DNA from 2 places in the Ramlibacter sp. MMS24-I3-19 genome. Region 1 is predicted to be linked to the other one. Evidence: predicted binding sites of a transcription regulator. Region 1 holds the regulator's gene; the other holds the start of a gene.
What was found. Region 1 encodes NrdR, which represses ribonucleotide reductase genes. Its sites were predicted from a motif close to CACNANATNTNGTG; they were not measured.

Region 1 (15,639 bases):
GTGCAGCCGCATTCGGGCGCGCAGGCCAACGAGGCCGTGTTCCTGGCCTTCCTCAAGCCCGGCGACACCATCATGGGCATGAGCCTGGCGGAGGGTGGCCACCTCACCCATGGCATGGCGCTGAACATGAGCGGCAAGTGGTTCAACGTGGTCTCCTACGGCCTGAACGAACGCGAGGAGATCGACTACGACGCTATGGAGCGCAAGGCGCGCGAGAGCCGGCCCAAGCTGATCATCGCGGGAGCCTCCGCCTATGCCCTGCGCATCGACTTCGAGCGCTTCGCCCGCGTGGCGCGCGAGATTGGCGCCATCTTCATGGTCGACATGGCCCACTACGCCGGCCTGATCGCCGCCGGCGTGTACCCGAACCCGGTGCCGCACGCCGACGTGGTCACGTCCACCACCCACAAGAGCCTGCGCGGCCCGCGCGGCGGCATCATCCTGATGAAGGCCGCCCACGAGAAGGCGATCAACAGCGCCATCTTCCCCGGCCTGCAGGGAGGCCCGCTGATGCACGTCATCGCGGCCAAGGCAGTGGCTTTCCAGGAGGCGCTGGCGCCCGAGTTCAAGGCCTACCAGCACCAGGTGGTGAAGAACGCGCAGGTTGTGGCCCAGACGCTGGTCGAGCGCGGACTGCGCATCGTCAGCGGCCGGACGGAAAGCCACGTGATGCTGGTGGACCTGCGCTCCAAGGGCATCACCGGCAAGGAAGCCGAGGCTGTCCTGGGCCAGGCCCACATGACGATCAACAAGAACGCGATCCCCAATGATCCGGAAAAGCCGATGGTCACCAGCGGCGTGCGCATCGGCACGCCGGCTCTCACCACCCGCGGCTTCAAGGACGAGGAAGCGCGCCTCACCGCGAACCTGATCGCCGACGTGCTGGACAGGCCGCGCGACGCGAACAACATCGCCGCGGTCCGCGAGCGGGTGAACGCCCTGACCCGCCGCTTCCCGGTGTACCGCTGAAGGCCGTCCGGTGAAGTGCCCGTTCTGCAGCAACGTCGACACCCAGGTGGTGGAGACGCGCGTGGCCGAGGACGGCGACTTCATCCGGCGGCGCCGGCAGTGCCCGCACTGCGAGAAGCGCTTCACGACCTACGAACGCCCGGACCTGAACTTCCCTGCGATCGTCAAGAAGGACGGGCGCCGGATCGAGTACGAGCGCGCCAAGCTGCTCTCCTCGATGAACCTCGCCTTGCGCAAGCGCCCGGTCAGCACCGAGCAGATCGACGCCGCCGTCGAGCGCATCGAGGAGAAGCTGCTCAACCTGGCGGTGCGCGAAATCCCCAGCGCGCGCATCGGCGAGCTGGTGATGCGCGAGCTGAAGAAGCTGGATAAGGTGGGCTACGTGCGCTTTGCCAGCGTCTACCGCAGCTTCGAGGACATCGACGAATTCAAGACGGTGGTGGACGAAATCCGGCGCTAGCCGCAGGGTCGTCAAGGGCAAGAGTCAAGCAGCGCTCGCTGCACTCGCGGCCGGCCAGACGAATTGACAATGATCTGGCGCCCTTCGGTCGCAGCCGCCGAGCTCTGGCAAAGCATGATCGTGCCCGCCTGGAAAGCGCCCGATTCCATGCGAGTCATCCCCTCCGGACCGTAGCTGATTCGGTCACGGACGGACGCGTTGCCGAAAAGGCGCCAACCGGCCGGCAGCGGCCCCTCCCGGTGAAGAAGCGGTTCGGCCGGGTCCCGCACGCCATTGTTGTTGCGGTCCTCGTAGACGATCAATCCCTGATCCCACGCCCCGCTGGTTGCGCATAGCGCGCCGTCTCCAGACTTGCATAGCGTCACGCGTGAGTTGCGGGTGATGGCTTCACTGCGGGCGCGATGGAGATTGGCCAGCATGGCGTTCGCCAAGTCCGTCCGGCGCGCTGACGATGCCCATTCGGAGAGGCTTGGCGCCCCGAGCCCCATGAGCACGCCGACCACACTCAGCGTAACGGTCACTTCCGTGAGGGTGACACCCGCTGACTTGCAGTAACCCGCCCTAAAGGCGGCGACGAGGGCGTTACGGAGGTGTCGCGGGGCCATGAGGGGAATGGTAGGCAGCGTGCTGCAGCGACACGTCCTGCAACTGGTGGGCACTTCGCGGCCGCCGCTCGTCGCGCCCTCTGCGCCGCTGAGCTAATGGCTGTCCGCCCCTGCTGTTCAGGTCCCTAGCATCCGGCCACGACACCCCGTCCGTCCCAAGGAGAACCCGTGCGCAATCGCCCTCCGAGTCCCGCGCCCGTGCACCAGCAGACCGGCTTCACGCTGATCGAAGTGATGATCACGGTGGCCATCATTGCCATCCTGGCTGCAGTCGCACTGCCCTCGTACAACGACTATGTGCGCCGGGGGGCGATCACGGAAGCCTTGAACTTCATGACGGATTACCGAGTGAAGTTGGAGCAGTACTTCCAGGACAACCGGAACTACGGGACGACCAATGGTGGCGCATGCGCCAACGGCACCGGCGCGCCGAGCTGGAGCAACTTCACGCCGGGCGCCAAGTACTTCACCTTCGCATGTGTCGTGAACGGTGCCAGTCGGAATGGCTACACCGTGACGGCAACCGGCAAGCCGTCAAGCGCTGTTGCCGGCCACGTCTACACGATCAATGAGGCCAATCTGCAGCAGACCACCCAATTCAAGAATGCAGCGGTCACCAAGAGCTGCTGGCTGGTCAAGGGAAACGAATGCTGACCTCTCGCCGGCGGTCACGTGGTTTCAACCTCATCGAGCTGATGGTGACCATCTCGGTGCTCGCACTTCTGCTAGGCCTCGCAGTCCCGGCCGCGTCGGACTGGCTGCACAACACCCAGGTGCGCAGCGTCGCGGAGGCCATCCAGAACGGTATGCAGAAAGCGCGCGCCGAGGCGATCCGACGCAACCGGCCGGTGGGCTTCTGGCTTGTCACGCCGGTGAGCGGCGTACCCGACTCCACTTGCGCCGCGAGCTCCAGCTCGCCGTCCTGGGTCATTTCGCTTGACAACCCTGCCGGCAAGTGCGACGTCGCAGCCTCTCCGACGGTGGCGCCCAGGACCGTCGAAGTGTTCGGCTCCAAGTGGTCCGGCATCAATGTGGCAGCGCTTGCCGCGGACGGCGTGACGGTGGCCTCGTCGATCACGTTCAACAGCTTCGGCCAGCCTGTCCCCGGGACGACTCCTATCGGCCTGATCAATATCTCCCACCAGCAGTCGGGCGCCCGCCGACTGCGCATTGAACTGTCCAGCGGCGGCGCGGTCAGGCTCTGCGATCGCGATGCGTCCAGCCCCGACCCGAGGGCCTGCCAACTGCCATGACCCGACGTACCCTTCGCCCCCGTCACGCTCGCCGAACCCAGCGGGGCATCGCCCTCATCGAGGCCCTGGTCGGCATCCTGCTGTTCTGCATCGCCATCCTGGGACTGGTCGGACTGCAGGCCAGCATGACACGTGCGCAGACCGATGCCAAGTTCCGCGCCGACGCCGCCTACCTGGCCAACGAGGTTGTGGGGGCAATCTGGACCGACAAATCCAACATCGGCAACTACGCGACCGCGCCAGGCGCTGTCTGCAGCAACACACGTTGCGCCGCGTGGGTCAACAAAGTGGCAGCGACTCTGCCCGCGGCCGCAGCGACCATCGTCGTCACGCCCGCGACCGGCACGGTCGGGCTCACGCTCACCTGGGCACCTCCCAACGAAGGGACTCACAGCTATGTCCTCAGCACCCAGGTCCAGTAGCGCTCGCGTGCAGGGCCAGGGAGGCTTCACCCTGGTCGAACTGATGGTAGGCGTCCTCATCGGCCTGCTTGCCAGCCTCGCGGTCGCACAGGTGTTGATCAACGCCGAGAACCAGAAGCGGGTCACCACCTCAGGATCGGACGCGCAGGTCAACGGCGCCGTTGCCCTGGACACCCTGGTGCGCGCGATCCAGCCTGCAGGCTACGGATTCGCCGCGAACCCGAACGTCCTCGGATGCCCGCTCAGCGCCACGTATAACAACGCCGCAGTCGCCAATTTCCCCGCGGCACTGGTGCCGGTCACGATCACTCAGGGGGCCAGCGGCGCGCCCGACAGCATTCGGGTGCTCGCCAGCGGCAAGCGCTCGCTGGCGCTTCCGATCCGCATCGTGGCCCCGGGGTACGTCGCCGGGGGCGCTTCGTTCCCGGTGGCGAGCACGATTTCAGTGGACGGTCCGCAGCCAGATGCCGCAAACCCGACCGTCGCCGGCGAGCTTCTCGTGGCAGTGAAGAACGGCAGCGCGCAATGCGAGCTGTTCCAGGTCACCGCTCCTCCTGTTGCCCCGACCGATCCGGCCAATCCTCCGACGATCGACCGTGCCAACGGCGGCTGGAATGCAGTCAACCAGCCGGCCCAGGCCTACAGCGACGGCGACTCCATCCTCAATCTCGGAACGCCTGTGGACCGGACCTTCTCCATCACGAACGACTCCCTGCGGCAGAACATGCTTCTGCTCGCCGCCAACGGAGCGCCTTCGTACACGGGTGCCAACGAGCTGTTCGCCGGCATCGTGAACCTGAAGGCGGAATACGGCAAGGACACCGACGCGAATGGGTCGGTGGACACCTGGGACAACACCACGCCAACGACAAATGCTGGCTGGCGCCAAGTGCTCGCGGTGCGTTTGGCCGTCGTGGCACGCGCAGCGCAGTACACCAAGGAAAAGGTGACCCTGGCCTGTCCGACCTGGAACGGCAACTCGCTGAAGATCCCCGGGTCGAGCACCTGCACCCCGGCGAGTTCCGTCGACGAGGACTGGATGCACTACCGCTACAAGGTGTTCGACACGGTCGTGCCGCTGCGCAACCTGCTGTGGAACTCCTGAGCAAGACCATGCCGCGACACGCACGTTCCATCCGCCGCCAGGGCGGCTCCTCGCTGCTGTTCACCCTGATGGCGATGATCGTGCTGGCATTCGCGGCCGTCGCCCTCACGCGCTCGGTTGACACGAGCACCCTGATCATGGGGAACCTCGGCTTCAAGCAGGACACGCTCATGGCCAGCAACGTCGCAGCCGAGCGCGCGATCTCTTGGCTGCAGGGGCAGGTCACCGGGGCAAGCCTCGACAACGATCAAGCCGCGAGTGGCTACTACGCGGCGACGCCGGCTCGGCTGGACCCCTCCGGCAACAAGACCAACGCGGGCGACAAGTACAGCCTGATCGATTGGGACGGGGACAACTGTGCCTCCGTGCCATCGGGCAACCGGCTTACCTGCGGCCTGCTCCCTTACAGCGATCCGACGCTGGTCAACGGCAATTCCGTCCGCTACGTCATCCTGCGCCTTTGCAACAACACCGGCGCCGCGTCCGGCACGAACCTGTGCATGCGTCCGGCTGTCGCCTCCACCGCGACCAGCAGCGAGCGCGGTGAATTGCAGCCCGGCGGCCGCATCAGCACCACGTCTGCCAGTCCTTATTACCAGGTGATCGTGCGCGTGACCGGTCCGCGCAACACCGTCAGCTACACCGAGACGCTGGTGCACTTCTGATGAAGGGGCTCCCCATGAAAAACATCCTGCGATCTGTCGCGCGACGATCGGCCCGGCTGGGAATCAGCTGCCTGATCGTCGGGGCAGGCGGAATGACATTCGCGGCGACGACCGACCTCGCGACCGCTCCCCTCTTCACCTCGTCTGCAACCCAAGTCAAGCCCAACATCCTGTTCGTCCTGGATGACTCCGGCTCGATGGCCTGGGACTTCCTGCCCGACGTCTCCAACTTTTCAAGTACGAAATACGGCAAGGGCACGTCGCAGTGCAACGGTGTTGCGTACAACCCCAATGTGCTCTACACGCCGCCGCTGAATGCAGATGGCACCCAGCAGGCCGACGCCAGCCTCTCGTTCATCACGCCCGACCCGACCACCCAGACTACCACCCCGCGCAACGTGGCAGGGCCGGTAACAATGCCGCTGACGGCCAGCGGCACCATGACCATCCGGGTGACGGACACGGACACCGCAAAGAAGATGAGGAACTGGTACGGCACCGATGCCACGGTGACGGTCTGGACGGATTCGACGCACTTCTTCACAGCCAACGTCGTGAGCTGGGACCCGAGCACCGGCAACGTGGTTCTGGATCTCTCGAACTCGGTCATCACGACGCCGGTTGCGGTCTATGCAATGACGTCGCCGAAGGTCAGCTATGGCGCGCCGAAGTCGGTTACCTACTACAAGTACAAGGGTACGCAAAAGCCGCTGTCGTACCAGTACACGTCGGCAGGGGTGATCACCAACACACCGTTCTACCAGGAGTGCAACGCCACGGTCGGTTCGCTCCCGAACACCTTCCAGGCCGTCACGATCAATTCGTCCTCGCCGGAAGCGCAAAGCTATGCGAACTGGCTGAAGTACTACAGCACCCGCATTCTGATGATGAAGACTTCCATCAGCCGGGCATTCAAGACGGTGGACGACCGGTACCGCATCGGCTTCACCAACATCCACAACACCGATGCCACACCGAGCACCGATTTCCTTGATGTAAAGGTCTTCGACGCGACCCAGAAGGCTGCGTTCTATTCCGCCGTCAATGCAGCCAATCCGGTGAACGCGACGCCTTTGCGGGGCTCCCTCTCCCTGGCTGGCCGCTATTACGCGAAGAAGGCTCCGAACCAGGCCAGTGATCCGATGGAGTACTCCTGCCAGCGGAACTTCACGATCCTCTCGACCGATGGCTACTGGAACACGGGCAACGAGAGCCCCACCACCATCGACGACACCAAGGCCACCGCCGGCAACGCGTCGACCAATTTCGGTCCGTTCGGCCTCGACAACTTCACCCTGGTCGGACAGCAGGACGGCGGAGCTACCTTGCGGCCGATGTTCGACGGCGGCAACGTCACTGCGACGACGACAGAAACGTGGACCACGACAACCGTCACGACGAGGACGGACACGACTTCCCAAACGAAGACCGACATCACAACCACCAGCACCACCGCCGCCACGCCCAAGACTGGCGCGCAGCAGCGCAACAACCAGGTGCTTCTCACGGCATTCAATGTGACCCCCGGCACCGGCGGGACCACGATGTCCGTCAGCAGTGGCACGGTCACCGTCACCATGCCAACTGGATCGACGCACAACCTGGCAACAGGAGACGTGATCAAGGTCAGCGGCGGCTCGAACGCCACGTTTACCGGTAACAGCGTGACGGTCACCCGCGTGTCAGACACAGTGTTCACCTACGCGGCACCAGCTTCCGGCAGCCCTGGGACGACTGCCTACACGTTCACGCCCCCCGGAGCGGCCTGCATCTTTTTCTGCGGGGGCTACCAGCGCACATGGCTGCAGACAAGCAACACCGACTTGCAGACCACCCTGACACAAACGACGACCGTGACCCCGTCCACATCCACGGTCACTGTCACCACCACGACAACGACGCCCTACACGCGGACAACGACCGTGACAAACGGCGTCACCATCTCCGACACGACCTCGGCAGGGGCACCCACGTCAACCAGCTCGAGCAGCACGCCAGTCGTCTCCAACGGAACCGCGACCTCCAGCACCACGAGCAAAGTGATCTCAACGATCACGGGCGCAGCAGGGGTCTTCGCAAACACAAGCCTGGTCAGCACTGGAACGACTTTCTCCTTCAGCGCGTCAGGCGCTGGTTCAGCCACAGCCTTGAGCGGTGCGACCAGCTACACAAACAACTTGGGAACCGCGTCGACTAGCACTCCGCCGGTCACGTCGTCAGCGCCTGGTACCACGACCACGACCGAGAGCGCGCACACGACTTCGACCAACACCACGGCAAGCGGCGGCTCCGTCAACTCTCTCGCCGACGTTGCCATGTACTACTACAACACCGACCTCCGCACGACGGCGCTTTCGAATTGCACGGGAGCGCTGGGGACGGACGTCTGCCAGAACAACGTTCCGGGCAACACCGCCTCCGCGCAGAAGTCCTTCGGGGATGCAGCCACTTGGCAGCACATGACGACATTCACTCTGGGCTTGGGCGTGAGTGGCCTGCTGAACTACGACCCGAACTACCAGACACAGACGACCGGCGATTTCGTCAGCATCCTGAACCGCACGAAGGACTGGCCGGTGCCTGGGGTCAACAAGGGTCCGGAGAACGTTGACGATCTCTGGCACGCGGCCGTTAACGGACGCGGGCAGTACTTCAGCGCAGGGGACCCCACCTCGCTGGCCACAAGCCTGAGCGGAGCGATCGACGCAATCCGCGCGGTGACTGGCGCCGCCGCCGCGGCTTCCACCAGTTCGCTGCAGCCCGTCGAAGGTGACAACGACGTGTTCGTAGCGGAATTCACCTCCGTCAAGTGGATCGGTGACGTGCTCTCGTACCGGATCGACCCCTCGTCGGGTCAGATTTCGTCCAAGCCGGTGTGGTCGGCGCGCACTCAGCTGGATGCGCTGGCCCCGGCGTCACGGACGATCTACTACCCGAAGCCTTCCGGCGGCTCAGCCCTGCAAACGTTCACCTACAACAATCTCAAGGGCGACAGCTACGCACAGTACTTCGACAACTTCTGCACGCTGCCGGGTGCCGGCGGCGCCGCTGCGCCGTCCCAGTGCGCGTCCCTGATCCCCGCAGACACGACCAGCGCCAATACCGGAAGCAATCTGGTGAGCTACCTGCGCGGGGACCAGACACTCACCTACTATCGCCAGCGCGACGCGCTGCTGGGGGACATCATCAGCGCATCGCCGCTGTTCGTCGGCAAGCCGCAGTTCAAGTACACCGAGAACAACTACGCGACTTTCGCCTCCAGCAAGGCCAACCGCCAGGCCGTCGTACTCGCCGCGGCCAATGACGGGATGCTGCACGCGTTCGACCGCGGCACGGGCAACGAACTGTGGGCCTTCGTGCCGTCCTTCGTGATCCCCAATCTCTACAAGCTCGCCGACAATGCGTACACGAACAACCACCGCTTCTACGTCGATGGTTCGCCCCAGATGGGCGACATCTACGTTGGCGGTGCGTGGAAGACGATCGTGGTGGGTGGCCTGAATGGCGGCGGCCGCGGCTACTACGCGCTCGACGTCACGGATCCTTCGGCACCGCAGTTCCTGTGGGAATTCAAGGACACCGACCTTGGCCTGACGTACGGCAACCCCATCATCACGAAGCGGGCGGATGGCACGTGGATCGTGGCGTTCACGTCGGGCTACAACAACGTCAATAACGGTGACGGCAACGGGCACCTGTACATCCTGGATGCCAACACCGGGAAACAGCTGGACAAGATCGATACCACGCTGCCTGACGGAACTGCGGCTGGCAATTCGACAACGCCCAGCGGCCTAGGCAAGCTCAACGTCTGGGTCGATGACGTGTCCAACAACCTGGCCAAGCGGTTCTATGCAGGCGACCTGTTGGGCAACCTCTGGCGGTTCGACATCGACAACCTGGTTCAACCGAACAACGCCGCCGTCCAGCTTGCCAAGCTCACGGCGCCAGATGGCACAGCGCAAAGCATCACCACCAAGCCCACTTTGGCAGAGGTCCGCTACAACGGCGGCGTGTACCCCGTGGTCTACGTCGCAACGGGACGCTATCTGGGCTCGACCGACCTTGCCTCCTCCCAGGTGCAGTCGGTCTACGCGATCAAGGATCCGCTGGCGAACACGCCTCTCGGCACTGCACGGACCTCGAACAAACTCGTCACCCAGACGCTGTCCACGACAACCAATGCCAGCGGCACGGCTGGCCGCTCCATCTCCACGCAGCCGGTGGACTGGCTCAACAAGTCGGGTTGGTTCACGGATTTCCCGGTGGGCGGCGAGCGCGTCTCGGTCAATCCGCAGCTCACGCTGGATACGTTGACGGTGGGCACCATCCTGCCGAGCGGAACGGCATGCACAGTGGGGGGCGAGTCGTTCTTGTACCGGTTCAACATCACGACCGGCGGGTCGACCCTTGGAGCGGCTGTCAATGGCTCGGCGGCGATCGGCACCTACGTCGGCAACGTGCTGATCCAGGGTCTCACGACCGTGCAGTTGAAGGCAGGAACACAGTCCAGCAGCATCGTGACGATCACGACCCGAAGCGACGCCACTCTGCAGACCGATGTCACGGCCGCCCCGACAAGCTCGGCATCCCTGCGTCGCACCTCTTGGCGTGAACTGGTGGACTGACTCTCGGCAGCGGCGGCCCTTCCAGCTTGCTTTGACGCTCGCGCTGGCTGCCCACGCCGCCTTGCTGGCGTGGGGCGCGCATCGGGCTGTGCCGACGCCGAGAGTCGGCTCAGCGCCTCCTTTCCAGGTCCGCCAGCTGTCCAGCACCGGTGACGTGCGTGGGCAGGTGACTGGCGCTGTGATGCCGCCGCCAGCGTCGCCTCCCCGCAGCCGGGAGCAGCCGGCTGCCGTCGCCGCATCGGCAAACGGTGCCCCGGCGCCCGTTCCGGGCGGTCCCGGGGACGGCGAGCCGGAGTACGTTCCGCGAAGCCGCTTGACAGTCCCGCCCAAACCTCGAGGCGACGTGAACATTCCGTTCCCCGCAATCGAAGGAATGGTCGACTTGCGCATCCAGCTCGCGCTGTTCATCGATGCAAGCGGCAACGTCCGTCGCGTGCGCGTCGATACCGCCGACGTGCCGCCCGCCTTCGCACAGGTCGTGCAAGACGCCTTCCTCAGTGCGCGCTTCCAGCCGGGCGAGGTCGACGCGGTCCCCGTTCCCTCGCAGATCCGTGTCGAAGTGGAGTTCGGGGCGAAACAGGGTCGCTAGGATCCAAGGGATGGACCAGTTCCCATCCCCGCTCGCACAAGCCCTCGCCCTCGCCCGCCTCGCCACCGGCCTGTCCGAGCCGAATCCGCGCGTGGGCTGCGTGCTGGTCGGGCCCGACGGCCAGGTGCTCGGCGCGGGCCACACCCAGCGCGCGGGAGGGCCGCACGCCGAGATCGTCGCCCTGCGGGACGCCGGGGCTCGCGGCCTCGCCGTCAGGGGCGCGACCGCCTTCGTGACGCTGGAACCCTGCTCGCACCACGGGCGCACCGGCCCCTGCTGCGACGCGCTGATCGGCGCCGGCATCGGGCGCGTTGTCGCCAGCTGCACCGACCCGAATCCGCTCGTGGCGGGCCGCGGCTTCGAGCGCCTGCGAGCCGCCGGCATCGACGTGCAGGTGGGCGCAGGCGCCGACGAGACGCACGAGCTGAACCTGGGCTTCTTCAGCCGCATGGTCCGCGGCACGCCCTGGGTGCGGCTGAAGGTCGCCGCGTCCCTGGACGGCAAGACGGCGCTGGACGATGGCCGCAGCCAGTGGATCACCGGGGAGGCGGCGCGTGCGGACGGCCACGCCTGGCGCGCCCGGGCGACGGCGGTCCTCACCGGCATTGGCACCGTGCTGCAGGACGACCCGCGGCTGGACGTGCGACTGGCCGAAGCGCCGCGCCAGCCGGACCTCGTCGTGGTCGACAGCCGCCTCGAGACTCCGCCCGCTGCACGCCTCTTCCTCCCCGGTCGCCGGCTGTGGATCTACGCCGCGGTGGACGATCCGCAGCGCCGGGCCGAGCTGCAGGCGCGCGGCGCCGAGGTCATCGTGCTGCCGAACGCCAGCGGCAAGGTGGATCTGCCCGCGATGCTGCGCGACCTGGCCGCCCGCGAGGTCAACGAGCTGCACGTCGAGGCGGGCTTCAAGCTCAATGGCTCCCTCGTGCGCGAGGGGCTGGTCGACGAGGTGCTGGCCTACCTGGCGCCCTCGCTGATCGGGCAGGGCCAGGGCGTCGCCAGCTTCGGCCCCCTGCCCGCCCTGGACGCCGCCGTACCGCTGGTGTTCCGCTCGGTGGAGCGCGTAGGCGACGACCTTCGCATCGTCGCCCGGGTGGCCGGCCGGGACGCCTTCTGAGGGTCGTCGAGCGAACCTGCGAAAATGCGGGGATGTTCACCGGAATCATCACCGGCGTGGGGCGCATCGCCGCCGTGCACGACCTCGGCAGCAGCAGCCTTCACGGCAAGCGCATCACGGTCGAGGCTCCCGCCGGTTACCTGGACGACGTGGGCCTGGGAGACAGCATCGCGCTCAACGGCGCCTGCATGACGGTCACCACCCTCGATCCCGCCCAGCGCCGCTTCACCATCGAGATCTCCGCCGAGTCGCTGCACAAGACCAGCGGCCTGGCCGAACCCGGTCCGATCAACCTGGAAAAGGCGCTGCGGGCCCATGACCGCCTGGGTGGCCACATCGTGTCCGGCCACGTCGACGGCATCGGCACGGTGTCGCATTTCGCCGCGGTCGGCGAGAGCCACGAGCTGCGCATCCTCGCGCCGGCGTTCCTGGCGAAGTACCTCGCCTACAAGGGCTCGGTCACGGTCAACGGCGTGAGCCTCACCGTCAACTCGGTGCGCGACACCCAGGGCGGCTGCGAGCTGAGCATCAACCTGATCCCGCACACGCTGCAGAACACCGCGCTCCATGCCCTGCGCACCGGCAGCTGCGTGAACCTCGAAATCGACCTGATCGCCCGCTACGTCGAGCGCATGCTCGGGGCCGGGGTCGGCGAGAAGGTGGCGGCATGAGTGCGCTCCTCCAGGAAGTCGGCGTGTCCCCGGTCGAAGACATCGTCGCCGAGATGCGCGCCGGCCGGATGGTGATCCTGGTCGACGAGGAGGACCGCGAGAACGAGGGCGACCTGGTGCTCGCGGCCGACCATGTCACGCCCGAGGCGGTCAACTTCATGGCCCGCTTCGGCCGCGGCCTCATCTGCCTCACTCTCACCCGCGAGCGCTGCGAGCGCCTGCGGCTGCCGCCGATGGCGGCCCGCAACGGCACCAAGATGGGCACGGCCTTCACGGTGTCCATCGAGGCCGCCGAAGGCGTCACCACCGGCATCTCGGCCGCCGACCGCGCCCGCACCGTGCAGGCGGCCGTCGCGCGCGACGCAAAGGCCGACGACCTGGTTCAGCCCGGGCACATCTTCCCGCTGCAGGCGGTGGACGGCGGCGTGCTGATGCGTGCCGGGCACACCGAAGCCGGCTGCGACCTGGCCGGCATGGCCGGCCTCACGCCCGCTGCCGTGATCTGCGAGGTGATGAAGGACGACGGCACGATGGCCCGCCTGCCCGACCTGCAGCGCTTCGCCGCCGAGCACGGACTGAAGATCGGCACGATCGCCGACCTGATCGAATACCGCAGCCGCAACGAAACGCTGGTGCGCAAGATCGGCTCCCGGCCGCTGCACACGCCGTTCGGCGAGTTCACCGCCCACGCCTGGCAGGACAAGCCCAGCCAGGGCCTGCACCTGGCGCTGGTGCGCGGCGAATGGCGCCCCGACGAATCGGTCCTGGTCCGCGTGCACGAGCCGCTGTCGGTGCTGGACGTGCTGGAGACCCAGCGCGGCATGCACTCGTGGAGCCTGGGCGCGAGCCTCAAGCACATCGCCGAGGTCGGCCGCGGCGTCGCGGTCCTGCTCAATTGCGGCGAAGGACCCGACCAGCTGCTGGCGCAGTTCGAGGGTCGCGCCCGCTCGGCGCAGGCGCCCGAACGCGGCCGCATGGACCTGCGCACCTACGGCATCGGCGCCCAGATCCTGCGCGACTGCGGCGTGCACCGCATGACCCTGATGGGCACGCCGCGGCGCCTGCCCAGCATGGCGGGCTACGGTCTCGAGATCACCAGCCACCTCGCCCCCGGCGGCGCGTAACCCAAGGACATCCATGTTTGGCGCAGACAAGGGCAAGGCCGACGCCGGCAGCCTGGCAGGCAAGGGCCTCTCGATCGGCATCGTCCAGGCCCGCTGGAACGAAGGCATCACCAGCGCGCTGGCGCAGGCCTGCAAGGACGAACTCGCGCGCCTCGGCGTGGAGCCGCAGGACATCGACCACGTGCAGGTGCCCGGGGCGCTCGAGATCCCCGTCGCGCTGCAGGCGATGGCCGAGCGCGACCGCTACGACGCGCTGGTGGCCCTCGGCTGCGTGATCCGCGGCGAGACCTACCACTTCGAGCTGGTGGCCAACGAATCGGCCGCCGGCGTCACCCGGGTGTCGCTCGACTACCAGGTGCCCGTGGCCAACGTGATCCTCACCACCGAGACGATGGAGCAGGCGGTGGCCCGCCAGACCGAGAAGGGCGTCGACGCAGCGCGCGTCGTCGTCGAGATGGCCAACCTGCTCGATCGCCTCGCATGACGGGAGCCGCCGCGCACGGCGCGCGTCCCGCCCACACTGAATTCGATGACTGCTGACCCTTCCCTTCCCGACAAGCTGCCTGGGCGCACGGCCACCGGCGCCCGCAAGGCCTCGGCCAAGTCGGCCCGCACCCGCGCCCGCGAGTTCGCGCTGCAGGCGCTCTACCAGCACCTGGTGGGGCGCAACGACGCGCCCTCGATCGACCAGTTCACCCGCGACCTGGCCGGCTTCCACAAGGCCGACACGGGGCACTACGACGCCCTGCTGCACGGCTGCATCCAGGAAGCGGCCGAGCAGGACGCGCTGATCGTGCCGCTGCTCGATCGCAAGATGGCCGAGATCTCCCCCATCGAGCATGCGGTGATGTGGATCGGCGTCTGGGAATTCCGCCATGCGCCCGACGTGCCCTGGCGCGTCGTGATCAACGAGTGCGTGGAACTCGCGAAGGAATTCGGCGGCACCGACGGCCACAAGTACGTGAACGGCGTCCTCAACGGCCTCGCGCCGACGTTGCGGTCGACCGAGGTCGAGGCCGACCGCGCCAGCGGAAAGGCGCGCCCCTGATGCGCATCGCCCGCCGCGCCGAGCGCATCGAGCCGTTCTACGTCATGGAGGTGGCCAAGGCCGCCTCGCAGCTGGCGCGCGAAGTCGCGCGCAGCGACCGGCCGATGGTCTTCCTCAACATCGGCGAGCCGGATTTCACCGCCCCGCCGCTGGTGCAGGAAGCCGCCGAACGCGCGGTGCGCGCCGGCCGCACGCAGTACACCGACGCCACCGGGCTCGACGCCCTGCGCGAGCGCATCAGCGGCTGGTATGCCAGCCGTTTCGGCATCGACGTGCCGGCGCGCCGCATCGTGGTCACGGCCGGCGCGTCCGCCGCGCTGCAGCTGGCCTGCCTGGCCCTCATCGAGGCCGGCGACGAGATCCTGATGCCGGATCCCAGCTATCCCTGCAACCGGCACTTCGTCAGCGCCGCGGAAGGCACGGCGGTGCTGGTGCCGACCACCGCGGCCGAGCGCTTCCAGCTGTCCGCCGCGACCGTCGAAGCGAACTGGGGCCCGCGCACGCGGGGCGTGCTGCTGGCCTCGCCCTCGAATCCCACCGGCACGTCCATCGACCCCGGCGAGCTGCGGCGCATCCACGAGGTGGTGCGCGCCCACGGCGGCATCACGCTGGTCGACGAGATCTACCTGGGCCTGAGCCACGACGACCGCTTCGGCCACTCGGCCCTGGCGCTGGACGACCAGGTGGTGAGCATCAACAGCTTCTCCAAGTACTTCAACATGACCGGCTGGCGCCTGGGCTGGATGGTGGTGCCCGAAGTGCTGGTGCCCGTCATCGAGCGGCTGGCGCAGAACCTGTTCATCTGCCCGAGCACGGTGTCGCAGCACGCCGCCCTCGCCTGCTTCGAGCCGGCCAGCATCGCCGAGTACGAGCGGCGCCGGGCCGAGTTCAAGGCGCGGCGCGACTTCTTCATCCCGGTCCTCGACGAGCTCGGGCTCACCGTGCCCGTGATGCCGGACGGCGCGTTCTACGCCTGGGCCGAC
Region 2 (15,639 bases), 2.3 Mb from region 1:
GTGCTTGCCGGTGCCGTTGCGCAGCACGCCGACGACCCCGGTGCCGGCGACGCCGGTGTGCACTTCGATGCCCCACTCGCGAAGCAGGTCGGCGACCAGCTTGGAAGTGCGGTGTTCCTCGAACCCGAGTTCAGGATGGCGGTGGATGTCGCGGCGCAGCGCGACGAAACGCGAGATGTCCGCGAACGAGTCGACGATGTTCATGGCGCCGCAGGATACCAACCTGAGGACCTCACCAAAGTCGAGGTCGCTCTTGCGGCGTCAGATCTCCAGCGCTTGGCTCCCTCTCCCCCTCGGGGAGAGGGCTGGGGAGAGGGGGTTCGTGAGACCGGCTCTGCCGCCTGAGCCCCTGTGGGGCTCAGAAAGGCAGCTTGGGCATCCCGCCCGCGCCGCCCTTGCCAGCGCCCATGCGCTTCATGAGCTTCATGAGGCCGCCGCCCTTCATCTTCTTCATCATCCCCTGCATCTGCTCGAACTCGTTGAGCAGCCGGTTCACTTCCTGCACCTGCACGCCGGCACCGGCGGCGATGCGGCGCTTGCGGGTGGCCTTGATGATGTCGGGCTTGCGGCGCTCCAGCGCCGTCATGCTGCAGATGATGCCTTCCTTGCGGCGGATGTCGCGCTCGGCCTTGTCCATGTCGACCTGGCCGGCCTTGGCCTGCAACTGCGAGGGCATCTTCTCCATCAGCGAGGACAGGCCGCCCAGCTGCTTCATCTGCTGGATCTGGGCCAGGAAATCGTTCAGGTCGAAGCCCTCGCCGCTCTTGACCTTGGCCGCGAGCTTCTGCGCGGCCTGCATGTCGACGCCGGCCGTGACCTGTTCGACCAGCGCGACGATGTCACCCATGCCGAGGATGCGGCCGGCGTGGCGCTCGGCATCGAACACCTCGAGGCCGTCGATCTTCTCGGAGACGCCGGCGAACTTGATCGGGGCGCCGGTGATCTGCCGCACCGAGAGGGCGGCGCCGCCGCGGGAATCGCCGTCGGTCTTGGTCAGCACGATGCCGGTGAGCGGCAGCGCCTCCTTGAACGCCTTGGCGGTGTTGACCGCGTCCTGGCCCTGCATGGCATCGACCACGAACAACGTCTCGACCGGCTTCAGCGCGGCGTGCAGCTCGCGGATCTCGCGCATCAGCGCTTCGTCGATCGCCAGGCGCCCCGCGGTGTCGACGAGCAGCACGTCGAAGTACTGCTTGCGCGCGTAGTCGAGCGCGTTGCGTGCGATGTCCAGCGGCTTCTGGTCGGGCGAGCTCGGGAACCATTCCGCGCCGGCCTGCTTCGTCACCGTCTTCAGCTGCTCGATGGCCGCCGGGCGGTACACGTCGCCGGACACGGTGAGCACCTTCTTCCTGCGCTTCTCGATCAGGTGCTTGGCCAGCTTGGCCGTGGTGGTGGTCTTGCCGGCACCCTGCAGGCCTGCCATCAGGATCACCGCCGGCGGCTGCGCTGCCAGGTCGATGTCCGACACACCCTCGCCCATGGTGGCGACCAGCTCGCGGTGGACGATGCCCACCAGCGCCTGGCCCGGGTTCAGCGAACCCACCACCTCCTGGCCCAGCGCCTTCTCCTTCACGCGGGCGACGAAGTCGCGCACCACCGGCAGCGCCACGTCCGCTTCGAGCAGCGCGAGGCGCACCTCGCGCAGCATGTCCTGCACGTTGGCCTCGGTGATGCGGGCCTGGCCGCGCATTTCCTTGACGAGGCGGGACAGCTTGTCGGACAGGGCAGATGCCATCGTGTGCTCAGGGGGGTTCGGAAAGGGGCTTCGCGCGAGGGGGCTGCGGATGAGCCCGGCGAAGCAGCGACTACACTGCGGAACCATGATTCTAGCGACTGGATCCGGCGTGGGTGCGGCGCTGTCGCTGGCGGCGGCAGGCGCGTATGCGCTGCTAGCCCTCGCGGCGCACCGGCTCGACCAGCGCTCCGCGCGCTGGGTGCTCCTGCTGGCCTGGTTCCTCCATGCACTGGTCCTCGGCTGGACCGTGCTGGGCGAGTCACCGCGCTTCGGTTTCGCACCGGCGCTGTCGGTCACCGCATGGCTGGTGCTCACGGTGTACGCCGTCGAGCGCGAGCTGTTCCCGCAACTGCCGGCCCGCTGGGCGCTCGCCGGCCTGGGCGCGGCTGCCGTGCTGCTCGCGATGGCCTATCCCGGCACGCCGCTGCACGTCAGTGCATCGCCGCTGCTGCCCCTGCATCTCGCACTGGGCGTGGCGTCGTATGGCCTGTTCGCGGCAGCCGCGGTGCACGCGTGGCTGATGCGGCGGGCCGAGCGGTCGATCCGCCGGGCCAACGACCCGCACACCGGGGTGCCGCTGCTCACGCTGGAGCGGCTCACGTTCCGGTTTGCGACCGCCGGGTTCGTCGTCCTCTCGGCCACGCTGCTGGCCGGGGTGGTGTTCCGCGAGTCGCTGGGCGCCTGGCGCTGGGATCACAAGACCGTGTTCTCGGTGCTGGCCTGGGCGGCGTTCGCCACGCTGCTGCTCGGGCGGGCGCGCTTCGGCTGGCGCGGGCGCACCGCCGTGCGCGTCCTCTACACCGGGTCGGTCCTGCTGCTGCTGGCCTACGTGGGGTCGCGGTTCGTGCTCGAAGTCCTGCTGCACCGCGCCGCCGCCTGACATGAAATACCTGGTCCTGATCGCGATCCTGGTGCTGGCCTACGCGGCCTGGCGCAATGGGCGGCTGCGAGAAGCCGCCGAACGTCCGCCCGAGCCGCGCCGCGGCCCGCCGGCGCTGCCGCAGGACATGGTGCGCTGCCCCGTGTGTTCGGTGCACCTGCCCAAGGGCGAGGCATTCGCCGGCGCCAGCGGCAGGCTGTACTGCACGCACGAACACCGGGCCAAGGGCGGCAACTGACGTGACACCCGGGCGCGCGGGCACACACCCGGCCACCGCGGCCGCGGACGATTCCGCGTTCGCCCGGCTCTGGTTCGGCTTCGCGGCCGCGCGGGTCGTGGTGGGCCTCGTGCTCACCGCCCTCCTGGCCGGCATGCGCTACCTGAATCCGGCCTCGGGTGTGTCGACCTGGGTGCTGGCCATGTGCGGCGCGTACTTCCTCGCCGCGCTCGCCGCCCGGATGCTGCTGCGGCCCGTCCGGTCCGGCCAGACGTTCGACCCGCAATGGGTGTCCTGCATCGGCATCGACCTCGTGGTGTTCTCGGCGCTGCAGTTCGCCAACACCGGCGGCATCTATTTCCCGCCGCTGTTCGCCGTCCCCGTGCTCATGGCATCGGTGCTCGGCTCGACGTTGCTGGCCCTCGGAACGGCGGCGGGCGTGACACTGCTGCTGCTGGCGGAAGCCTGGGTGCAGTCGTTCGAGGCATCGGTGGACCTGGCGCAGAAATTCCTGCAGGCGGGCCTGACGGGCACCGGTTTCTTCGCCCTTGCCTTCCTGTCGCACCAGCTCGCGCTGCGCCTGGCACGCGAGGAAGAAGCGGCACGAGCAGGTCGCAAGGCGGCGCAGATGCAGGCGCAGGTCAACCAGCTGGTGATCGACACCCTGTTGCAGGGCGTGCTGGTGGTCGATGCCGACGGCCAGGTCCACGCGGCCAACCCGGCGGCCCGCGACCTGCTGGGCGCCAGCTTCAGCCGGTCCCCCGGGCTGTCGTGGCTGCTGGCCGATCCGGCCTGGAAGCCGCTGCTGCTGCTGGCCCAGCGCACCTTCGCCTCGCGCTCACCGCAAACCGCCGACATGGCGATCCAGCAGGCGGACGCGCCGGCGCGCCGCATCTCGGCCCGCGCGCACCTGAGCGGGTCGTCCGAGCAGCCGGCCGATGCGCTGTGCGTGGTCTTCCTGGAGGACCTGCGCGAGCTGGAGGCGCGCATGCGCACCGAGAAGCTGGTCTCCATGGGTCGGATGTCCACCGCGGTCGCGCACGAGATCCGCAACCCGTTGGCCGCCATCACGCAGGCCAACGAGCTGCTGGAGGAAGACCTGCAAACCCCCGAGCACCGGCAGCTGAGCGCACTGGTGCGCCAGAACGCGCAGCGGCTGGCGCAGATCGTCGAGGACATCCTGGACATCGCCCGCGTGCAGCGGCAGGACGAAGGGCCGTCGGTCGCGCTGCTGACACTCGACGAGGCGGTGCGCGAAGGCACCGGCGACTGGATCTCGCACCACCGCAGCGGCGACCACGTGCGCGTGGCGCTCGAGGCTGCCGGCACGTCAGTCGTCTTCGAAGGCGACCACCTGCGCCGCGTGCTGGTGAACCTGCTGGACAACGCGCTGCGCTACGCGTCCGAGCAGCCGGGCGCCATCCAGGTTGTCACGAGCGCGGGCGACGCCCCCACGCTCACGGTGTGGAGCGACGGTGCCGAGCTGGAGCCGGCCGTGGAGCGACACCTGTTCGAGCCCTTCTTCTCGTCCGAAAGCCGCTCCAGCGGGCTGGGCCTGTACATCTGCCGCGAGCTGTGCGAGCGCCACGGCGCCAGCATCGGCTACCGGCGCGGCCCGGCGCCCGGTGGGGACCGGCGCAACGGCAATGCGTTCTTCGTCGCATTCCGCACCCCGTCTCGCGCGGCGGCAACCCATCCGTTTGCGACAATCGCGGCGTGAACCAGCCGGCGGCCTCCCCCGTGGCGCAGGTCCTGGTCGTCGACGACGAGCCCGACCTGCGCACCATCTACGAGCTCACCCTCGTGCGTGAGGGCTACCACGTCGATTGCGCCGCCACGCTCGCCGAAGGATGGCAGCAGCTGGAGGAGCGCCGGTTCGACGTGGTGATCACCGACATGCGCCTGCCCGACGGCATGGGACTGGAGCTGCTGCAACGCATGCAGGCCCAGCAACGTGCGGAGCGCTGCATCGTCATGACCGCCTACGGCTCGGCGGAGAACGCCGTCGAGGCGCTGAAGGCCGGCGCGTTCGACTACCTCACCAAGCCAGTCGACCTGCGCCAGTTCCGCAGCGTCGTTGCTTCGGCGCTGCTCGAGCGGCAGGCACCCGCTTCCCGCACGCGAGCGGGAAGCGCCGCCAGCCAGAACGGCAGCGCGGCCAGGCCAGAGCGTCCGGCGGGTGCGGGCCAGGCGGCGCTCGATCGCATGGTCGGCGACTCGGCGCCGATGCAGCGCGTGAAGGAACGGATCGCGAAGGTGTCCCGCAGCATGGCGCCGGTGCTGGTGCGCGGCGAGTCCGGCACCGGCAAGGAACTGGCGGCGCGCGCGCTGCATGCCTGCAGCCATCGCAGCGACGGCCCCTTCGTCCCGGTCAACTGCAGCGCGATTCCCGAGGCCCTGCTCGAGGCCGAGTTCTTCGGCGCCCGCAAGGGCTCCTACACCGGCGCGACGGCCGATCGCGAAGGCTTTTTCCAGGCGGCGCAAGGCGGCACCCTGTTCCTCGACGAGATCGGCGACCTGCCGCTCGCCATGCAGTCCAAGCTGCTGCGGGCGATCCAGGAGCGCCATGTGCGCGCCCTCGGCTCGACGCAGGAAGATGCGGTGGACGTCCGCATCGTCAGCGCCACGCACCGTGACCTGGCCGCCGACGTCGCGGCAGGGCGGTTCCGGCAGGATCTGTTCTACCGCCTGAACGTGATCGAACTCGTCCTGCCGCCGCTGCGCGAGCGCCGCGAGGACCTGCCGGCGTTGTGCCAGGCCCTCCTCGCGCGCATCGCGCAGGACTCGGGCATGCCGCCGCCGCTGCTGTCGCCACAGATGCTGGACGAACTCGCCTCGCATCCGCTGGCGGGCAACGTGCGCGAACTCGAAAACCTGCTGCACCGCGCGGTCGCCCTGTCGGACGGCCATTCGCTGCAGGCCGATGCGCTGGCCGCCGACGCAGCCGCCCCGGCTTCGGTGGCGCCGGCAGCTCCGTTGCAACCGGTTCCCGCCGCTGCCGCACAGCCTTCCGGTGGTGGCGAAGCTCCCTCGGCCGTGCCGTCCGATCTGCAGGCCTACCTGGACCAGCAGGAGCGCGAGATCCTCGTGCGCACGCTGCAGGAGACCGGATTCAATCGCACGGCCGCTGCCCAGCGGCTCGGCCTGAGCCTGCGGCAGATCCGTTATCGCATCGCGCGCCTGGCAATCGCGGCGCCTGGTGGCGACGAGGCCAATGAACCCGCCTCCGACTGACGACGCACTCTGGCGCGGCGGGTGGTACCGGTTCGCCCGCCGGCTTGCCTCGCCCAACTTCGGCCCGCGCCCGCCTGGGACCGAAGTCGATCTGGCGATCCTGCATTCGATCAGCCTGCCGCCGGGGCAGTACGGCGGCGACGAAGTACAGGCCCTGTTCACCAACACGCTTGACTGGTCGGCGCATCCCTACTTCCGCCAGATCGAAGGCCTGCAGGTGTCGTCGCACTTCTACGTGCGGCGCGGCGGCGAGCTGTGGCAATTCGTCAGCTGCGACCAGCGAGCCTGGCACGCGGGCACGTCGCATTGGCGTGGCCGCGACAACTGCAACGACTTTTCCATCGGCATCGAACTCGAAGGACTGGAAGGCAGCACGTTCGAGGACGAGCAGTACGACACGGTGGCCGGACTTTGTTCCGCGATCGCCCAGCACTACCCGATCCGCGGCATCGCGGGCCATGAACACGTGGCACCGGGACGCAAGCAGGATCCAGGACCCGGCCTCGACTGGGCCCGGCTGCAGCGCGCCCTCGGCTGGCACCACTCGGTGTTTCCCTGAGGCAAGCACGGTGTTGCACCAGCACGACCACTACATCTAGTGCCTTGCCACGCCTTCGGCCCCTAGCTATAGTGGGTCGCAGGAGAGAAGAGGTGCAGGACATGGCGCATCGCGTCACCAACCGCGAACGCTGGCGGGCCAAGACCAGGCTCGCGCATCACACCCGCGAACAGCTCAGCCGTGCATACCCGAGCATGGCAGCCGCACACCAGCCGCATGCATCGCGCGCGTCCACCGGCCACCCACCGGCTGTCCACACCTTGTTCACCATCCACCCACTGGTTTAACCCCACCTATAGTGGCTTGCATTGCGTTTGGACACTACCTATAGTGCTTCAAAAGCCCAGCAGGCGATAAACTCCCGCCCTCGCCAGAGACAACCACCCGCAAGAAGGACCTCCATGCAATCCGTCCCGAGCACCGCCAGCACGATGACCTCGCCCCTCGCCGCGCCCACGCTGGCCACGGGCCCCATGCAGGGCGCGTCGCCGCTGCCGCTGAACCATTACCAGATCATCCGCCGCAACGGCGCGGTGGTCCCCTTCGAGCCGAACAAGATCGCCATCGCCATGATGAAGGCGTTCCTCGCCGTGCATGGCACGCAGGGCGCCGCATCGGCCAGCGTGCGCGAGACCGTCGACGCGCTCACGCAGCAGGTCGTGCGCGCGCTGGTGCGCTCGCGCCCGGGCGGCGGCACGTTCCACATCGAGGACGTGCAGGATCAGGTCGAACTGGGCCTGATGCGCGGCGGCCACCACGACATCGCCCGCGCCTACGTGCTCTATCGCGACCGCCGCGCGCAGGAACGCGCCAAGCAGGGCGTGGCCGACGTGCCCGCAGCGCCCGTGCTGCACGTCCTGGACGGCGGCCAGCGCGTGGAGCTGGACCTCGGCCAGCTCAAGGCGCTGATCGAGAACGCCTGCACCGGCCTGTCGGCCGACGTGAAAGCCGAGCCCATCGTCTCCGAGACGATGCGCAACCTGTACGACGGCGTGCCGATCGACGAGGTCTACAAGGCCTCGATCCTGGCGGCCCGCACGCTGATCGAGAAGGATCCCGACTACACCTACGCCACGGCGCGCCTGCTGCTGCACACGATCTTCAAGGAGGTCCTGGGTCGCGACGTGCAGCCGCATGCGGCCGCCGAGGCCTATGCCGACTATTTCCCCGGCTTCATCAAGAAGGGCGTCGACAACGAGCTGCTCAACCCCGAGCTGCTGCAGTACGACCTGAAGAGGCTGGCCGCCGCGCTCAAGGCCGACCGCGACCAGAAGTTCGACTACCTCGGCCTGCAGACGCTGTACGACCGCTACTTCTTGCACGTGCGCAAGACCCGCATCGAGCTGCCGCAGGCGTTCTTCATGCGCGTCGCCATGGGCCTCGCGCTGAACGAGATCGACCGCGAGGCACGCGCGATCGAGTTCTACGAGGTGCTCTCCAGCTTCGACTTCATGTCGTCGACGCCGACGCTGTTCAACAGCGGCACGCTGCGCAGCCAGCTCTCGTCGTGCTATCTCACGACTGTGCCGGACGACCTGGACGGCATCTACGAGTCGATCAAGGAAAACGCGCTGCTGTCCAAGTTCGCCGGCGGCCTGGGCAATGACTGGACCCGCGTGCGTGCGCTGGGCTCGCACATCAAGGGCACCAACGGCGAATCGCAGGGCGTGGTGCCGTTCCTGAAGGTGGTCAACGACACCGCCGTGGCGGTCAACCAGGGCGGCAAGCGCAAGGGCGCGGTCTGCACCTACCTGGAGAGCTGGCACCTCGACATCGAGGAATTCCTCGAGCTGCGCAAGAACACGGGTGACGACCGCCGCCGCACCCACGACATGAACACGGCCAACTGGATCCCGGACCTGTTCATGCGCCGCGTGATGGAGAAGGGCGAGTGGACCCTGTTCTCGCCGTCGTCCGTCCCCGACCTGCACGACAAGTTCGGCACCGAGTTCGAGAAGGCCTATGTCGCCTACGAAGAGAAGGCCAGGCGCGGCGAGATCAAGCCGAGCAAGAGCGTTCCCGCCACCGACATGTGGCGCAAGATGCTGTCGATGCTGTTCGAGACCGGCCATCCCTGGATCACCTTCAAGGACGCCTGCAACGTCCGCTCGCCCCAGCAGCATGCCGGCGTCGTGCACTCGTCCAACCTGTGCACCGAGATCACGCTGAACACCAGCGACAGCGAGACCGCCGTCTGCAACCTGGGATCGGTCAACCTGCTGCAGCACCTGAAGGACGGCCAGATCGACCAGGCCAAGCTGAAGAAGACCATCTCCACCGCCATGCGGATGCTCGACAACGTGATCGACATCAACTACTACGCGGTGAAGAAGGCGCGCGACTCCAACCTGCGCCATCGCCCGGTCGGCCTGGGCGTGATGGGCTTCCAGGACGCGCTGTACGAACTGCGCATCCCGTACGCTTCGCAGGAAGCCGTGGACTTCGCCGACAAGTCGATGGAGGCCGTGTGCTACCACGCCTACTGGGCCTCCACCGAGCTGGCGCGCGAGCGCGGCCGCTACTCCAGCTACAAGGGCTCGCTCTGGGACAAGGGCGTGCTGCCGCTGGACACGCTGGACCTGCTGACGCAGGCCCGCGGCGGCTACGTCGAAGTGGACCGCTCGGCCACGCTGGACTGGGATGGGCTGCGCCGCAAGATCGCCGCCGACGGCATGCGCAACTCCAACTGCGTCGCCATCGCGCCGACCGCCACCATCTCCAACATCATCGGCGTCGATGCCTCCATCGAACCGTGCTTCGGCAACCTGTCGGTCAAGTCCAACCTGTCCGGCGAGTTCACCGTCATCAACCACTACCTGGTGCGCGACCTCAAGCGCCTGGGCCTGTGGGACGACGTGATGGTCATGGACCTGAAGCACTTCGACGGCTCGCTGCGCCCGATCGACCGCGTGCCGCAGGACGTCAAGGCCCTGTACGCCACGGCCTTCGAGGTCGAGCCGGTGTGGCTGGTGGAGGCCGCTGCGCGCCGCCAGAAGTGGATCGACCAGGCGCAGTCGCTGAACATCTACATGGCCGGCGCGTCGGGCAAGAAGCTCGATGACACCTACAAGCTGGCGTGGGTGCGCGGCCTGAAGACCACCTATTACCTGCGCACCATCAGCGCCACGCACGCCGAGAAGTCCACCGTGCAATCGGGTCGCCTCAACGCGGTGTCCTCCGGTGGCGGCACGTCGGCGCTCGATGCGGCGGCAGCAGCAGCGAAGGCGCAGATGGATGCTTCGCCCGCGACGGACATCAAGTTCTGCGCGATCGACGATCCGGGCTGCGAGGCCTGTCAATAACGCGCGCGGCGCAAGCAGCGCGCGAACAAGAGAGGTGTCGGCGTTCTCCGACAGGACGCCGATGCAAACCAGCAACACAATCGCGCCGTGATGTGAACGGACACTTTTCAATACACATCACTGCTTCGATAATTCGAGCACTGGAACACACATGCTGACCTGGGACGACGACGTCAAGCCCACTTCGCCAGCCCCCATCAACAGCGGTTCGTCGTGGAACCGCGAGGCGGCCCATACGCCGCTGACGCAACCGGCGCTGCAGCCCGTTGCATCGCAGATTCCCCAGCCCATTCGCACCTTGAACGATGGCGCCACGGTCCCCGCGCAGCCTCGCGCCGCCGTGAAGGCCGCCTCCGCCGAGGTGAGCCAGCGCCGCGTCAACGCCGCCGACAAGCGCATCATCAACGGCCAGACCGACGTCAACCAGCTGGTGCCGTTCAAGTACAAGTGGGCCTGGGAGAAGTACCTCGCCACCTGCGCCAACCACTGGATGCCGCAGGAAGTGAACATGACGCGCGACATCGCGTTGTGGAAGGACCCCAACGGCCTGACGGACGACGAGCGCCGCATCATCAAGCGCAACCTGGGCTTCTTCGTCACCGCCGACTCGCTGGCCGCCAACAACATCGTGCTGGGCACCTACCGGCACATCACGGCGCCCGAGTGCCGCCAGTTCCTGCTGCGCCAGGCGTTCGAGGAAGCGATCCACACCCACGCGTACCAGTACATCGTGGAATCGCTCGGCCTGGACGAGAGCGAGATCTTCAATGCGTACCACGAGGTCCAGTCCATCCGCGACAAGGACCAGTTCCTGATCCCGTTCATCGACGCGATCATGGACCCCGACTTCCATACCGGCACGCCCGAAGCCGACCAGACGCTGCTCAAGAGCCTGATCGTCTTCGCCTGCCTGATGGAAGGCCTGTTCTTCTATGTCGGCTTCACCCAGATCCTGGCGCTGGGCCGGCAGAACAAGATGACCGGTGCTGCCGAGCAGTACCAGTACATCCTGCGGGACGAGTCGATGCACTGCAATTTCGGCATCGACCTGATCAACCAGCTGAAGCTGGAGAACCCGCACCTGTGGACGGCCGAATTCAAGGCCGAGATCCGCGGCCTGTTCCAGAAGGCCGTCGAACTCGAGTACCGCTATGCCGAGGACACCATGCCGCGTGGCGTGCTGGGCCTCAATGCATCCATGTTCAAGGGCTACCTGCGCTACATCGCCAACCGGCGTGCCACGCAGATCGGCCTGGAAGCGCTGTTCCCGAACGAGGAGAACCCCTTCCCCTGGATGAGCGAGATGATTGACCTGAAGAAAGAGCGCAACTTCTTCGAAACCCGCGTGATCGAGTACCAGTCGGGTGGCGCGCTTTCCTGGGATTGAAGGCAACTGCGAGTCGTTGGTTCGATGAGATTCGCCCGCATGGTGGACCGGCCGCAAGAGCCGGCCCCGTGCGGGCTACGGTGTTCATGAAGCTGGGCCCAGGCCCAACTCCATGGATCGCTGACTGCCACCAACAAGGCAGCCAGTGCTTCTTTCGTTGATGTTGATGTCAACTTGAACAGGAGAATGGAAATGGCAACTGCGAAGAAAACCGCCGCGAAGAAAGCCCCGGCGAAGAAGTCGGCCGCCAAGAAGGCCCCGGCGAAAAAAGTGACCGCCAAGAAGGCGCCGGCGAAGAAGGCCGCTGCCAAGAAGGCTCCGGCGAAGAAGACGGCCGCCAAGAAGGCGCCGGCGAAGAAGGCGACCGCGAAGCGCGCGACCGCCAAGAAGACCACCGCGAAGAAGAGCACGGCCAAGAAGGCTGCAGTCAAGAAGACCGCGGCGAAGAAGACCACGGCCAAGCGCGCGGCGAAAAAGACCACCGCGAAGAAGGCCGCGAAAAAGGCGCCTGCGAAAAAGGCTGCGAAAGCGCCTGCGAAAAAGGCGGCGAAGAAAGCGCCTGCGAAGAAGGCTGCCAAAGCGCCTGCTGCCAAGCCGGCTGCGGCTCCTGCCGCGTCGCCTGCTCCGGCCGCGCAAACCACGCTGAACCCGCAGGCCGCCTGGCCGTTCCCCACGGCTTCCAAGCCCTGAGGAACACGCCGGACGGGCGCCACGCGCCCTTCCGGTGGTGGGATCGATTCAAACGCCGGGCTCGCCCGGCGTTTTTCATGGGGCAACGAGCCATCCGCCTGCGGCCCACGCGGCGTCCGCGATGCGCGAGACTGGCGACGTGACTGCTCCCGACACCCAGCCTGATCTTTTCGGAGAGCCCGCACCCGGGCCGACGCTGCCGGCCGGCATGCGCTACGAGTCCGACTTCCTGTCCGCCGCCGAGGAACTCGAGCTGCTGCGTCGCCTCGAGAAGCTGCCACTCGCGCCGATGCAGTACCAGGGCTACACGGCGCTGCGTCGCGTCCTGAGCTACGGCGGCAGCTACGACTTCAGCCGGCAGCGCCTCGAGGCGGCCGAGCCGCTGCCCGACTGGCTCGATGCGCTGCGTGCCAGGGCCGGCACCTGGGCCGGGATCGATCCCGAGTCGTTCACGCAGGCGCTGCTGGCCGAGTACCGCCCCGGCACGCCGCTCGGATGGCACCGTGACGTGCCGGATTTCGAGGACGTGGTGGGCATCTCGCTGCTGGCCGATGCCACGATGCGCCTCCGCCCGTATCCGCCGCGCGAACCGAAGCGCGCCGACGTCCTGAAGCTGGTGGTCTTGCCGCGGTCGGTGTATCTCCTGCGCGGACCCGCGCGATGGGACTGGCAGCACAGCGTGGCACCGACCAAGGCGCTGCGCTACTCCATCACCTTGCGCACGGCTTCGGACCGGCGCGCGGCGCGGCGCCGCAGTTCCTAGGCAGTGCCACCGGCGAGCGCGATGCGGCGACGCAGCCGCTCGGCCTCGTCCGCTGCGCCGCGCTGCTCCGCGAGCTTCAGCTGCACACCGAGCCACGCGAGCAGCGGGCGCCGCCATCCCTGCGCCGAAGCCGTGTCGACGGCCACCTGCAGCAACTGCGGGTCGGCACGTCCCGCGCGGAACACGACGCCAGCGGCCACGAGCCGCGACAGCGGATCGGCGACCTGCGCGAGCACGGCAGCCGACCCATTTGCCGCCATCACGGTCCTGTGCGTCGCCGGCAGGAGCGCGGCATCCGCCGCAGAGCCCTGCAGGTAATCGGCATACGCACGCTCCGACGGGCCGGCATCGGCACGCAGCGATTCGAACCCGGGGCAGCCTTCCAGCACGAGGCTGGCCACCTGCAGCGCGCAGCGCGTGAGCTCGGCGCGCGCCACCATCGAGGCCTGCCCCGTCGCGGACAGGTCTCGCCGGGCGCGCGCGAACTCCGCGTCGGCAGCACGCGCATCGCCGGCCAGGTAGGCCTGCTCGTACCGCTGCAGCGTCCCGTGCGCATCCACCTGCCAGTCCGGCGCCTGCGGCTTGCTGGCGCACCCGGCCACCAGCAGCATCGCCAGCAAGGTCAGCCAGCGGTTCATGGCAACCGGATCTCGTTGTCGCGCGCGAATGGCCACTTGCGGTTGATCTCGTTGACGAGCGCGTCGATCTTGCGCAAGTTGGCCTCCACTTCGCCACGCAGCGAGCCAAGGTCCTGGGTGGCGCCGCGCACGTTGGCGCCCACGGCCTGCGCCTCAGCCAGCACGCCGTCGACCTTCTTCAGGCTGGCGCGCGTGTCCGCCAGCAGGCCATTGAGTTGCACGACGGTCGCGCGTGCCTCGCGCATCACGCCGTCGGGGCCGAACACCTGCGCGTCGGCCTTGCCCGCCATCGCATCGATGCGGGCCAGCAGCGCATTGGCGCGATCGAGCGCCGCGACCAGCTTGCGCGCGTCCTCGTCCTTGCCCATCAGCACGCCGAGCGCGCCCTGCGACTTCAGCCGGTCGGTGACGGCCTGCACGTTGGCCAGGCTGCCACGCAGCGAGCCGCCTTCGGCGGTCATCGCGGTGAGGTTCTCCAGCACCTCGCGCGCCGCGGAGATCACGCGCGGGAGCTCGGCGCTGGCATCGCCGCGCAGCACGGGGCGCTCGGCGTCCTCGGGCAGCACCGGATCGGTCAGCACGCCGGAGAACGCCCGCAGCGCCGGCGCACCGACGATGCCGCGCTCCAGCGTGAACACGCTGCTGGTGCGAAGCCAGTGCGCGTCCTTGCTCGCCACGTCGATGATCAGGCGCGCGTCCCCCTTGTCCGACAGCTCGACGCGGCGCACCCGGCCGATGGGAAATCCGGAGAAGGTCATGTCCATGCCGACGGACACGCCCTCCGAGTTGTCGGTGGTCAGCACCAGGCGCTGCGTCGCCTCGAACGCGCCGCGCGCATAGAGCAGGTACACGGCCGCTGCGGCGATCAGCAGGACGGTGAAGGCGAGCAGCAGCCGCGCCTTCAACGCCAGGTGCGGCACGCTCGGGGCCGCGCCCGGTTCCACGTCCAGCAACGGCTTGTCGTCGTCCATCAGTAGTAATTGCCCACGAGGGACAGCGCCTCCAGCAGCAGCAGCACCGCGAACATGCGCACGAGGCCCTGTAGCGCCGCGTGTTCGCGCGATCCGGGTCGTGCGATCTGCTGGGCCGCCGTCGACACCGGAATGATGGCGACGGCCACGCTGAACAACGCCGTCTTCAGGGTGAACACCAGTGTGACGGAGGGCGTGAACACATGGCCGAACATGCGCGTGTACGCCGGCAGCCCCGCGACGGTGCTGCCATAGACCGCCAGGTAGGCCAGCACGGTGGCCACCACGCAGCTGAGCGCGGCCAGGGTGACTGTCGAGAACGCGCCGGCGAGCACGCGCGGCAGCACTTCCTCCAGCACCGGATCGCGCCCACGCCGACGCAGCGCAGCATCGCGTCCTTGCCGGCGCTGCTCGGCGAGCGCGGCGCCGTTCGGGATCGTGCAGCGCAGCGCCACGAACAAGGCTGCCGTGAGCGGGATGAGCTCCAGCACCAGCACGCGGATCACCATCTCCATCGCGTACTGCGTCAGCCCATAGCTCCGGGCCGTGACGACCACGATGCGCGTGATCACGACCGTGAGCAGCGCCGACAGCAACGTGAAGCCGGGCAGGATGGGCGCCGTGTCGAGCCAGGCGTGGCGCGCCAACGCCGCGCGCATGGGCCGGTTGCGATAGCTCGAAGGCGTGAGGGCCAGCACGACGATCGCCGCCCCGAACTGGATGCGCAGCCACGCATCGAGCAGCCAGTGCAGCGGCGAGAAGCGACTGGACGCTTGCGAGGTCCGTAACGGAGCCGTGGCCATGCGCCCGATGATAGCGGCGGGACTGCCCGCGGCGCATGCTTGCCAGCGAGCCTTCGCGTCGCGGCTCACAATGGCCGCCACCTTCCACGCCTTCCAAGGACGCTGCCATGGACCATGCCCACCAGTTCGACCTGTTCGTCATCGGCGGCGGCAGCGGCGGCGTGCGCGCGGCGCGCATGGCGGCCCAGCGCGGCGCGCGTGTGGCGCTGGCGGAGGCCGCGGCCCTGGGCGGCACCTGCGTCAACGTGGGCTGCATCCCGAAGAAGCTGTACAGCTATGCCGCCCACTACGCGCACGACTTCCGCGATGCGGCCGGCTTCGGCTGGAAGGCCGACGCCCACTTCGACTGGGATCGGTTGCGGGCCAACCGCGCGCGGGAGATCGGCCGGCTGAACCAGGTCTACGAGCGCCTGCTGGAGGATGCCGGCGTTCGCATCCTGCGCGGGTGGGCGAGCCTGGT

Region 2: the regulator NrdR is predicted to act here: its motif matches at 6,945-6,958, upstream of ACPWT1_RS02350 (ribonucleoside-diphosphate reductase subunit alpha).

The regions. Positions count from the first base shown of each region.
Region 1 is NZ_CP190017.1:2,752,469-2,768,107, reverse strand. Features, by position in the region: gene glyA (serine hydroxymethyltransferase) at 1-969, shown strand, start outside; gene nrdR (transcriptional regulator NrdR) at 980-1,429, shown strand; gene ACPWT1_RS13825 (GspH/FimT family pseudopilin) at 1,441-1,950, opposite strand; gene ACPWT1_RS13820 (type IV pilin protein) at 2,233-2,688, shown strand; gene ACPWT1_RS13815 (GspH/FimT family pseudopilin) at 2,682-3,287, shown strand; gene ACPWT1_RS13810 (type IV pilus modification PilV family protein) at 3,284-3,709, shown strand; gene ACPWT1_RS13805 (PilW family protein) at 3,717-4,814, shown strand; gene ACPWT1_RS13800 (pilus assembly PilX family protein) at 4,823-5,479, shown strand; gene ACPWT1_RS13795 (PilC/PilY family type IV pilus protein) at 5,494-10,107, shown strand; gene ACPWT1_RS13790 (energy transducer TonB) at 10,451-10,696, shown strand; gene ribD (bifunctional diaminohydroxyphosphoribosylaminopyrimidine deaminase/5-amino-6-(5-phosphoribosylamino)uracil reductase RibD) at 10,707-11,813, shown strand; gene ACPWT1_RS13780 (riboflavin synthase) at 11,846-12,484, shown strand; gene ribBA (bifunctional 3,4-dihydroxy-2-butanone-4-phosphate synthase/GTP cyclohydrolase II) at 12,481-13,608, shown strand; gene ribH (6,7-dimethyl-8-ribityllumazine synthase) at 13,622-14,092, shown strand; gene nusB (transcription antitermination factor NusB) at 14,138-14,656, shown strand; gene ACPWT1_RS13760 (pyridoxal phosphate-dependent aminotransferase) at 14,656-15,639, shown strand, end outside.
Region 2 is NZ_CP190017.1:465,491-481,129, forward strand. Features, by position in the region: gene ACPWT1_RS02315 (M20 aminoacylase family protein) at 1-204, opposite strand, end outside; gene ffh (signal recognition particle protein) at 359-1,735, opposite strand; gene ACPWT1_RS02325 (cytochrome C assembly family protein) at 1,821-2,615, shown strand; gene ACPWT1_RS02330 (PP0621 family protein) at 2,617-2,853, shown strand; gene ACPWT1_RS02335 (sensor histidine kinase) at 2,855-4,552, shown strand; gene ACPWT1_RS02340 (sigma-54-dependent transcriptional regulator) at 4,549-6,066, shown strand; gene ampD (1,6-anhydro-N-acetylmuramyl-L-alanine amidase AmpD) at 6,047-6,625, shown strand; gene ACPWT1_RS02350 (ribonucleoside-diphosphate reductase subunit alpha) at 7,099-9,927, shown strand; gene ACPWT1_RS02355 (ribonucleotide-diphosphate reductase subunit beta) at 10,079-11,314, shown strand; gene ACPWT1_RS02360 (histone H1-like DNA-binding protein) at 11,507-12,004, shown strand; gene ACPWT1_RS02365 (alpha-ketoglutarate-dependent dioxygenase AlkB) at 12,144-12,767, shown strand; gene ACPWT1_RS02370 (hypothetical protein) at 12,764-13,405, opposite strand; gene ACPWT1_RS02375 (MlaD family protein) at 13,402-14,376, opposite strand; gene ACPWT1_RS02380 (MlaE family ABC transporter permease) at 14,376-15,179, opposite strand; gene gorA (glutathione-disulfide reductase) at 15,287-15,639, shown strand, end outside.